3 regions of the Kitasatospora sp. NPDC056273 genome follow, and region 3 is predicted to be linked to each of the others. Evidence: riboswitches for the same ligand, from Rfam matches in the RefSeq annotation. Region 3 holds a riboswitch; each other region holds the start of a gene.
The links. Region 3 has a riboswitch for thiamine pyrophosphate ahead of thiC (phosphomethylpyrimidine synthase ThiC). Riboswitches for the same ligand answer to the same signal wherever they lie in the genome.
Positions count from the first base shown of each region.

Region 1: another riboswitch for thiamine pyrophosphate. It lies ahead of thiO (glycine oxidase ThiO); the one in region 3 lies ahead of thiC (phosphomethylpyrimidine synthase ThiC).
Region 2: another riboswitch for thiamine pyrophosphate. It lies ahead of ACFCY1_RS17435 (cytosine permease); the one in region 3 lies ahead of thiC (phosphomethylpyrimidine synthase ThiC).

Region 1 is NZ_JBHJSJ010000075.1:9,259-12,501, reverse strand. Features, by position in the region: gene ACFCY1_RS37670 (thiazole synthase) at 1-18, opposite strand, end outside; gene thiS (sulfur carrier protein ThiS) at 22-306, opposite strand; gene thiO (glycine oxidase ThiO) at 303-1,478, opposite strand; TPP riboswitch at 1,482-1,594, opposite strand; gene ACFCY1_RS37655 (NAD(P)/FAD-dependent oxidoreductase) at 1,678-2,886, shown strand; gene ACFCY1_RS37650 (Rv2175c family DNA-binding protein) at 2,939-3,243, shown strand, end outside.
Region 2 is NZ_JBHJSJ010000016.1:165,644-168,886, forward strand. Features, by position in the region: gene ACFCY1_RS17430 (glycerophosphodiester phosphodiesterase) at 1-22, opposite strand, end outside; gene ACFCY1_RS17435 (cytosine permease) at 131-1,549, opposite strand; TPP riboswitch at 1,542-1,686, opposite strand; gene ACFCY1_RS17440 (S1C family serine protease) at 1,953-3,243, shown strand, end outside.
Region 3 is NZ_JBHJSJ010000040.1:51,142-54,384, reverse strand. Features, by position in the region: gene ACFCY1_RS29045 (PKD domain-containing protein) at 1-1,326, opposite strand, end outside; TPP riboswitch at 1,565-1,699, shown strand; gene thiC (phosphomethylpyrimidine synthase ThiC) at 1,694-3,243, shown strand, end outside.

The DNA of each region.
Region 1 (3,243 bases), on a different contig from region 3:
CAGCAGATCGTCGGCCATGGTTCAGCCTCCCTGGACGGCGGTGAGGATCTCGATCCGGTCGCCGCTGCCCAGTGCCGTCCCGGGCCACGAACCGCGCGGCACCACGGCCTCGTTGAGCGCGGCGGCGACACCGGTGTTGGCGGCGCTGACGGAGGCCACCAGCTCGGCGAGGGTGGTCGTGGCGGGCACCCGGCGGGGCTCGCCGTTGACGGTCAGGGCGATCTCGGCCGGGGCGGCCGGGTTCGGGGCGTCCTCGTTCACGGCGTTCTCGTCTGGGGCGTTCTCGGTCAGGGCGATCTCGGTCATGCGGAGGCCTTCGCGACGGGGGATTCGGAGGAGAACCGGGTGGGGGTGAACGGCCTTGCGAGCTCGGGGACTTCACCGGTGACCAGGTACTCGGAGACCAGGTCGGCGGTCACCGGGGTGAGCAGCACGCCGTTGCGGTAGTGGCCGGTGGAGGCGACCAGCCCGGGCAGCGGGGTCGGGCCCAGCAGCGGGGCGTTGTCCGGCGAGCCGGGGCGCAGCCCGGCCGAGGTCTCGCGCAGCGGGAGTTCGGTGATGCCCGGGACCAACTCGTGGGCGTCCCGCAGGAGTTCGTACACCCCGCCGGCGGTGACGGTGGTGTCGTAGCCCTGCTCCTCGGTGGTCGCGCCGACGACCAGTTCGCCGTTCTCCCGGGGGACCAGGTACAGGTGCCGGCCGCGGACCACGGCGCGGACGTTGCGGGAGAGGAACGGCCGGTAGGCCTCCGGCACGTGCAGCCGCAGCACCTGCCCCTTCACCGGGCGGATCGCGGGCAGCACCCCCTCGGGCAGACCGGGCAGCCGGTGGCTGTGCGGGCCGGCGGCGAGCACGACCTGGTCGGCGGTCACCGTCTCGTCGGTGCTCAGTCGGGCGCCGGTCGCGCGGCCGTCCTCGACCAGCAGCTCGACGGCCTCGGCGCGGTGCAGCAGGACGCCCGCGCGCCCGCAGGCCGCGACCAGGGCGGTGAGCAGGCGCCGGGGGTCCACCTGGTGGTCGTCCGCGGCGTGCAGGGCGCCGCGGACGGCGGGGGCCAGCATCGGCTCCAGCCTGCGGGCCTCCCGGCCGGTCAGCCAGGTCGAGTCCAGGCCCAGCCGCTGGTGGAAGGCGTACAGCTCGCGCAGTTCCTCGCGGTCGTCGGAGTCCAGCGCGACGGCGATCGTGCCGCAGCGGCGGTAGCCGGTGTCCAGGCCGCCGCTCGCCTCGGAGAGTTCGGCGGCGAAGGCCTCGTACCGCTCGTTCGAGGCCATCCCGAGGCGCAGCAGCGGCTCCTCGCCGTACTGGAGCTCGGTGACCGGGGCGAGCATCCCGGCCGCGACCCCGGCGGCCCCGCCGCCGTGGGCGGGGTCGACCACGATCACGTTCCGCGCCCCGCGCCGCGCGGTGCGCCAGGCGACGGCGAGGCCGATGACGCCCCCGCCGATCACCAGCACGTCGGCATGGGTGCCTGATGGCAAGCGTGACAAGGCTGCTCTTCTCCCTTCGCCGGTATGACCCGGATCAGGTTCGGACGGTCGCAGGCCGTGTCAGCCCGCCTCTCAGCCCGGTCCGCCGGGCTCCCGTGTGGTCCTCCCACCTTAACGCCGGGGGTCGGCCCGGCCGAAGGCCCGTACGCGGGGCGGATGGCCCGGAGGCCGCCGCGTCGCGCTGAGTACAGTGGCGGGCGTGGCAGAGCTGAGCGGAACGGATCGGGTGGTCGTCGTCGGAGCCGGGCTGGCCGGGGCGCAGTGCGCCCTCAAGCTGCGGCAGGGCGGCCGGCAGGGGCGGATCACGCTGGTCGGCGAGGAGCCGCACGCGCCGTACGACCGGCCGCCGCTCTCCAAGGACGTGCTGCTCGGCAAGGCCGACTCCACGGCCCTGGACATCGACTACGGGCAGCTCGGCATCGAGCTGCTCACCGGCCGCCGCGCCACCGGCCTCACCCCCGGCGTGCTGCACACCGACGGCGGCGACCTCCCGTACGGCTCGCTGGTGATCGCCACCGGTGCCGTGCCGCGCGCCCTGCCCGGCGCCGAGCGGGCGCACCTGCTGCACACCCTGGACGACGCCCTGGCGCTGCGCGCGCTGCTGCGCCCCGGGCTGCGGCTGGTGCTGGTCGGCGCGGGCTGGATCGGCGCCGAGGTGTCCACCGCGGCCCGCGCGGCGGGCTGCGAGGTGACGGTGGTCGAGGCCGGTCCGGCGCCGCTGCCCGGCGCGCTGCCGACGGAGCTCGGCTCGGCGATGGCCGCCTGGTACGCCGACGCCGGGGTCGAGCTGCGCTGCGGGGTCGGCGTGGCCGCCGTCGAGCCCGGCGCGGTGCTGCTGGCGGACGGCTCGCACCTGCCCGCCGACGAGGTGGTGGTCGGCATCGGGGCCCGCCCCGCGACCGGCTGGCTGGCCGGCTCCGGGGTCGAGCTGGACGCGACCGGCGCCGTCGTGGTGGACGGGCGGCTGCGCACCTCGGTGCCCGGGGTCTTCGCGGCCGGCGACTGCGTCAGCTACCCCTCGGCCCGGGCCGGCGCCCGGCTGGCCGTCCAGCACTGGGACCACGCGCTGCGGTCCGGCGAGGCGGTGGCCGCCGCCGTCCTGGGCGCGGACGCGCCGGCCTACGACCCGGTGCCGTACTTCTGGTCCGAGCAGTTCGGGCGGATGGTCCAGTACGCCGGCCGGCACGCCGAGGGCGACGAGCTGGTCCGGCGCGGCGACCCGCGGGGCGCCGACTGGTCGGTGCTCTGGCTGCGCGACGGCGTGCCGAGCGCGCTGCTGACCGTCGACCGGCCGCGCGACCTGGCCCAGGGGCGGCGGCTGATCGAGCGCGGCACCGCGCTGGACCCGGCCCGGGCGGCCGACCCCGCGGTACCGCTGAAGGCGGCCGTCGCGGGGTAGGCGCGGGGCAGGTCTGGTGCGCGGTGGGCCGCGGAGGTGGCAGTCTGGTGGCGTGAGTGAGATCGAAAGCAAGATTGAATCCCTGGTCACCGACTGGATGTACCTGCCCGACATCTCGGAGCAGTGGGGGGTCCGGGTCACCGAGGTGCGTGACCTGGTCAAGAACGGCGGCCTGATCGCCGTCCGGCGCGGCCCCAACAAGTCGCTGCAGGTCCCGGCCGCGTTCATCGACGGCCCGGGCCTGGTCAAGCACCTGTCCGGCACCCTGACCGTCCTGCGGGACTGCGGGTACAACGACGCGGAGATCCTGGAGTGGCTCTTCACCGAGGACCCGTCGCTGCCCGGCAGCCCGATCCA
Region 2 (3,243 bases), on a different contig from region 3:
AGGACAGGTCTGGGCTGGTCACAGGCCCAACGATAGGCGGCGGAGGTGAAGCGCGGACAAAGACGGCCCCAACCTGTGGGGCCGTCTGCGCACCTGCGGGGCCCGCTCGGGCCCCGCTCCCTCCGCTCCGTCAGCCCCGGACGGCGCGGCGGCCGAGCGGGGTGAGCGCCCAGGTGGCCAGGGCCGGCACCAGGAAGGCGAACAGCGAGGCCGAGGTCCACTCCTGCGGGGTGAAGTGCAGCGCCTCCTGGGCGGAGGTCCAGAAGTCCGTCCACCAGCCCGCGACCTTGGTCGGCGCGATGAACTGGTAGACCGCGAAGCCCAGGGCCCACGGCAGCAGCATCAGCCAGCGGGACGGCGCGTCGGCGGAGAGGTTCCAGCCGCGCCGGCCGGCGCCGAGGAAGTAGTCCACCACGAGCACCGCCAGCAGCGGCACGAACACCGAGCCGATCAGGCCGAGGAAGCCGTAGTAGGTGTCGGTGAACTCGTCGATCTGCAGCGCCAGCACGGTGATCAGCACGCCGATCGCGCCGGAGAGCACCCGGCGGTCCACCTTCGGCAGCAGGTTCTGCACCGACATCGCGGTCGAGTACACGTTGGCGAAGGACTGGTCCGTCTCGCGCAGCACCAGCACCAGCAGGAACAGCCAGCCGGCCCAGACCCCGAGGAAGGAGTCGAAGATCCGGTTCGGGTCGCCGTCCGACTGCAGCAGCGCCATCAGGCCGAGCACGTAGCACCAGACCTGGGCGACCGTGTAGCCGGAGAAGCTGCCCCAGAACGCCGAGCGCGGGGTGCGCGAGTGCCGGGTGTAGTCGGCGGCCAGCGGCACGAAGGAGACCGACACCGCGATCATCGCGTCGGTGGCGCCGAGGAAGCCGTGCCAGTTGCCCGCGCCCGGGTCCGGCACGCCCTGGCGGCCCAACTGGACGGTGAAGTACACCATCGCCACCGCGACCGCCCCGGCCACGAAGCGGCGCAGCACCGCGATCGAGCCCAGCGGCCAGATGGTCAGGGCGGTGGTCAGCGCGCCCGCGAGCAGGACGAACAGCCAGCGGTAGCCGGTGGTGTGCGCGACGGTCTGCGCGCCCGCCGAGATGGTCAGCAGCTCGAAGACGCCCCAGCCGATGCACTGCACGATGTTCAGCACCGTCGGCAGGTACGACAGCCGGGTGCCGAACAGCCCGCGCAGGTTCGCCATCGCGGGGGCGCCGGTGCGGGCGCCGATCAGCGCGGCCACGGCGAGCATCGCGGTGCCGACCGCCGTACCGATCGTGATCGCGGTCACCGCGGCGGCCAGCGACAGCTCGCTGCCGGGGGCGCCGAGCACGGTGGCGGCGGTGGAGAAGCCGATCAGGCTGACGCCCAGGTTCATCCAGAGCGCGAAGTGGTCCCGGAAGCGCAGCGTGCGCGGCGGTTCGGTGTCCAGGACCAGGGGCGCTTCGACGTGCTCGGCGCGTTCCAGGAGGGCGGTCGCGCCCGGCGCGGGGGCGTTCGCGCCGGAGTCGGAGGCGTTCGTACCCGAAGAAGAGGATGGCGAAGCAGGCGGCATGGCCGATACTCCCTACGCCGGCATTACCCGGACAGGTTCCGGCGGTCAGCGCCCCCTCGAACGTCCGTCACTCGTGTGGCGTACGGTCGACATGCGCACTCTCAGCCTGGTGGGTCCAAGCTCCCGCGTGTCAGTTTGGAGCGCCAGGCTAACCGGCGCGGGTGCCGACGCCCAAGGCCGAGGGCGGGGCGGTCCGCATCGCGGACGCCCGACGGGGAGGGGAGCCCCGGCCGTCGGTACGGGTGCCGGAGCCGGTGTCAGCGCCGCTGTGGGTGCTGACGCCAGCGCCGGTGTCGGTGCCGGCTAAGGATTCTTATGAGTTCTTCAGAGGGGTCCTTACGGCAAACGAATCGACAGTGCGAAAAACTATGGTCCTTGGTTCTGCCAGCTATGGAGGTCGTCCGTGAGCACCGAGCGCGAGGTTGGGCCCACCGGGCCGCAGGGGGAGCAGCCCGCCGGGCCGGGGGCGGCCGAGTCCGCTGCCGCGGGCCCCGCTCAGGGCGGGCACAACCCGACCATGGCGTTCCGGCGGGTGCCCGAGCCGGAGGCGGGCGCGGTCGAGGCCGCCGCCGCCGAGGCGGCGCCGTCCGCCGACGCCGTTCCGGCCGAGGAGGTCCCGGCCGGGGGTGGGCACAAGCCCACCGTCGCCTTCACCAAGGTGCCCGCACCGGAGGCACCCGCCGAGCCCGTGGCACCCGCCGCACCCGCCGCACCCGCCGTCGAGGAGCCGGCCGTCGACCCGGCCACCGGCTACATCGACGCGCCGCCGCCGGTCCTGCCGCCCGTTCCGCCCGCCCCGGTGGCCGCCGCACCCGCCGCCCCGGCCCTGCCGCCGGCCGGCAACCCGTACGCCACCCCGACCCACGGCGTCCCCGCCGCCGGCGCGCACGAGGGGTACGGCGCCGCTCCGGCCGCGCCCGCCGCCCCCGCCGCGCACGGCCACCACCCCTTCGGGGCCGGCCAGCCGCTCGGCGGCTGGGGCCCCACCCACGACTCCACCTCCGGCGGCGCCGGCTACCCCGGCGGCCCGGCCGGCCCGCACGGCTACCCGGCGGAGTACCCCGGCGGTCCGGGCGGCCCCGGCGGCCCGCGCAAGAAGCGCGGCGGCCTGGTCGCCCTGATCGCGGCCGTCGCGCTGGTCGCCGGTGTGGCCGGCGGCGCGCTCGGCGTGTCCGTCTCCGACAGTTCCGACCGCAGGAGCTCCGCGAACGACCACCGCAGCACCACCGTCCAGGCCAGCGACACCCAGAAGAACGAGCCCGTCCCCGGCTCGATCGCCGCCATCGCGCAGAAGGCGCTGCCCAGCGTCGTCACCATCAAGGCGCAGGGCAACGGCGAGTCGGGCACCGGCACCGGCTTCGTCTTCGACACCGAGGGCCACATCCTCACCAACAACCACGTCGTCGCGCCGACCCTCAGCGGCGGCAAACTGACCGTCAAGTTCGCCGACGGCAGCTCCTACAGCGCCTCGGTGCTCGGCCACGCCGAGGGCTACGACGTCGCCGTGGTCAAGATCGACAACCCGCCCAAGAGCAAGCTGGCCCCGCTGCCGCTGGCCGACTCCGACAAGGTCAACGTCGGCGACGCCACCGTCGCGATCGGTGCGCCGTACGGCCTGGAGTCCACCGTCACCAGCGGCATCATCAGCGCCAAGGACCGCCCGGTGGCCTCCGGCGACGACACCGGCTCGCAGG
Region 3 (3,243 bases):
GTCGCCGGGCTTGGCGTACACGTGGCGCACGGTGGGGCGGTTCGGCCCCGACGCGGTGGTGCCGTCGCCGAAGTCGTAGGAGTAGTCGGTGATCCGCGACGGGACGACGGGGTTGGCATCGACCGTGACGGCCAGCGGGTCGGAGCCGGTCTCCGGGGTCACCTTGAGGTCGGTCTTGAAGGAGCCGACGACCTCGTACGCGCCGCGGTCGCGGAAACCGCCGTTCGGGCCGGTGTTGGGGACGTCCGGGTGGTCCGTCGCGCTGTGGCCGAGCAGGTCGACGGCCGAGATGCCGGGCACCTCGGGGCCGGCGGAGTCGATCACGCCGTTGGGCAGCCAGCCGAGGGCGGCCACCGGCATCGAGTACCCCCACAGGTCGGGGTCGAACTGCACGCTGACGTTGAGGTCGTGGCCGCCCTGGCCGGTCGCGGCCTTCAGGTTCTCGGCCCACTGGTACTTGGTGCCACCCCACTCGTAGGTGGGGATGTGGCCGAGCCCGGGGGGCTGGATGGTGTTGTAGTCGAGGACGGTGCCCTCGGTCGAGCCGGCCGACACCCGGACGACGGACATGTCGGCGAGGTTGTTCGTGATCGTCGCGTGGTGGGACGCGCCGGCCAGGTCGAAGGCGGTCGACACCGACCACTGGAACCGCACCGTGTTGTGGGTGATGACGGTGTTCGGCGCGTCGGTCAGCGACACGGCCGACCCGAACGTGGAGTTGAAGTCGTTGCCGGCGATCACTGTCCCGGAGATGCCCGGCCCGACCTTCACGCCGCCGCTGGCCAGACTGACGATCGAGCGCTCGACCCGGACGTGGTCGCTGGCGCCGGTGACGTTGACGGCCGGCCGGAGGACGTCGCCGTTCGGCTGCTCGATCAGGTTTCCGGAGAGCTCGACCCGGCTGACCCCGTCGAGTTCGAAGTGGGTCACGTCGAAGCCGGAGAAGACGACGTCGTGCTGGCCGGAAATCCTCACCGCCTGCTTCTGCGGACCGGCGATGACCGGAAGGGTCTTCTTCAGGGCGAGGCGGCCGGCGCCGCGGAAGGTGATCGGCCTGCCGGGCTCGCCGGAGCGCCGGACGGTCAGGTCCTCGGCGTAGGTGCCCGACGCGACCTCCACGGTCTGGCCCGGCAGCACCTGGTCGGCGGCGGCCTGGACGGTGCAGAACGGAACCGCCCGGGTGCCCGGACCGCTGTTCGAGCAGGCGGAGTTGGAGCCTTCGACGTACAGGACTGCGGCCGGTTCGGCCGCCACCGCGGGCAGTGGCAGGCCCACCACGGCGGAGACCACGGCGGCGCTCAGGCCGGCCGCGTGACGGATGCGCACGGAGTACTTCCCCCAAGAATCGTCAGAGCCGCGACACCCCGGGCCGGTCGCCCGCACGGAGGGGCCGTGCGCGACCCGGTGGAGTGCCTGCGGAGCATTCGTGAGCATTATGAGGGTGCGTTCGGACACTTTCGGCCACCGGGGTGCCGTCGAAGCGGACCCGCCGCCGGCCCGTGAGGCGCTCTGGACCTGCGGCGATCCGCTCGCTACGGTGTTGGGCGTCGTGTGCAGGCAACACCGCCTGCGACGCGGGAGCTCGGAGCACCGGGCTGAGAGGACGCTGACCGGGACGTCGACGGACGGACCGACGGCTGCGTCGACCGCAGGAACCTGACCGGGTAATGCCGGCGTAGGGAGTAGAGGTCAGATGACCACGTTCGAAGCACAGCCGCAGTCTGTCCGGAGCGCCCCCAGCAGCGAGCGCACCGGCTACCCGACCCCGGCCTGGCACAAGGCCTACCGCGAGGGATCGCGCCCCGACCTGCGCGTCCCGTACCGCGAGGTGCGGCTCACCAACGGCGGGACCGTCCCGCTGTACGACACCTCCGGCCCGTACACCGACCCGTCGTACGAGCCCGACGTGCGGCGCGGCCTGCCCGCGCTGCGGGACCCCTGGATCCGCCAGCGCGGCGACGTCGAGGAGTACGACGGCCGCGAGTCGCGCCCCGAGGACGACGGGATCAAGCACACCTCGCCGCGCGGCGGGAACCTGCGCAACCTGGACGCCGTCTTCCCCGGCCGCCCGCGCCGTCCGCTGCGCGGCCGCGGTGGTGCCGCCGTCACCCAACTCGCCTACGCCAAGCGGGGCGTGGTGACGCCGGAGATGGAGTTCGTGGCGCTGCGCGAGGGCCTGGCGCCCGAGTTCGTGCGGGCCGAGGTGGCCCGCGGCCGGGCCGTCATCCCGGTCAACGTGAACCACCCCGAGGTGGAGCCGGCCGTCATCGGCACCAACTTCCTGGTGAAGATCAACGCCAACATCGGCAACTCGGCCGTCACCTCCTCGATCGAGGAGGAGGTGGAGAAGATGACCTGGGCCACCCGCTGGGGCGCCGACACCGTCATGGACCTCTCCACCGGCCGCAACATCCACACCACCCGTGAGTGGATCCTGCGCAACTCCCCCGTGCCGATCGGCACCGTGCCGCTGTACCAGGCCCTGGAGAAGGTGGACGGCCGCGCCGAGGAGCTGAGTTGGGAGGTGTACCGGGACACCATCGTCGAGCAGTGCGAGCAGGGCGTCGACTACATGACCGTCCACGCCGGCGTGCTGCTGCGCTACGTCCCGCTCACCGCGCGCCGCAAGACCGGCATCGTCTCGCGCGGCGGCTCGATCATGGCGGCCTGGTGCCTGGCCCACCACCAGGAGAACTTCCTCTACACCAACTTCGAGGAGCTCTGCTCCATCCTCGCCTCCTACGACGTCACCTTCTCGCTCGGTGACGGCCTGCGTCCGGGCTCGATCGCGGACGCCAACGACGAGGCGCAGTTCGCCGAGCTGAAGACCCTCGGCGAGCTCGGCCGGATCGCCCGCGAGCGGGACGTCCAGGTGATGATCGAGGGCCCGGGCCACGTCCCGATGAACAAGATCCGGGAGAACATGGATCTCCAGAAGGAGATCTGCGACGAGGCGCCGTTCTACACCCTCGGCCCGCTGACCACGGACGTCGCCCCCGGCTACGACCACATCACCTCGGGCATCGGCGCCGCGATGATCGCCTGGTGGGGCACCGCGATGCTCTGCTACGTGACCCCCAAGGAGCACCTGGGCCTGCCCAACCGGGACGACGTCAAGACCGGCGTGATCACCTACAAGATCGCCGCCCACGCCGCCGACCTGGCCAAGGGCCACCCCGGCGCCCAGGCCTGGGACGACGCCCTCTCCGACGCCCGCTTCGAGTTCCGCTGGGAGGACCAGTT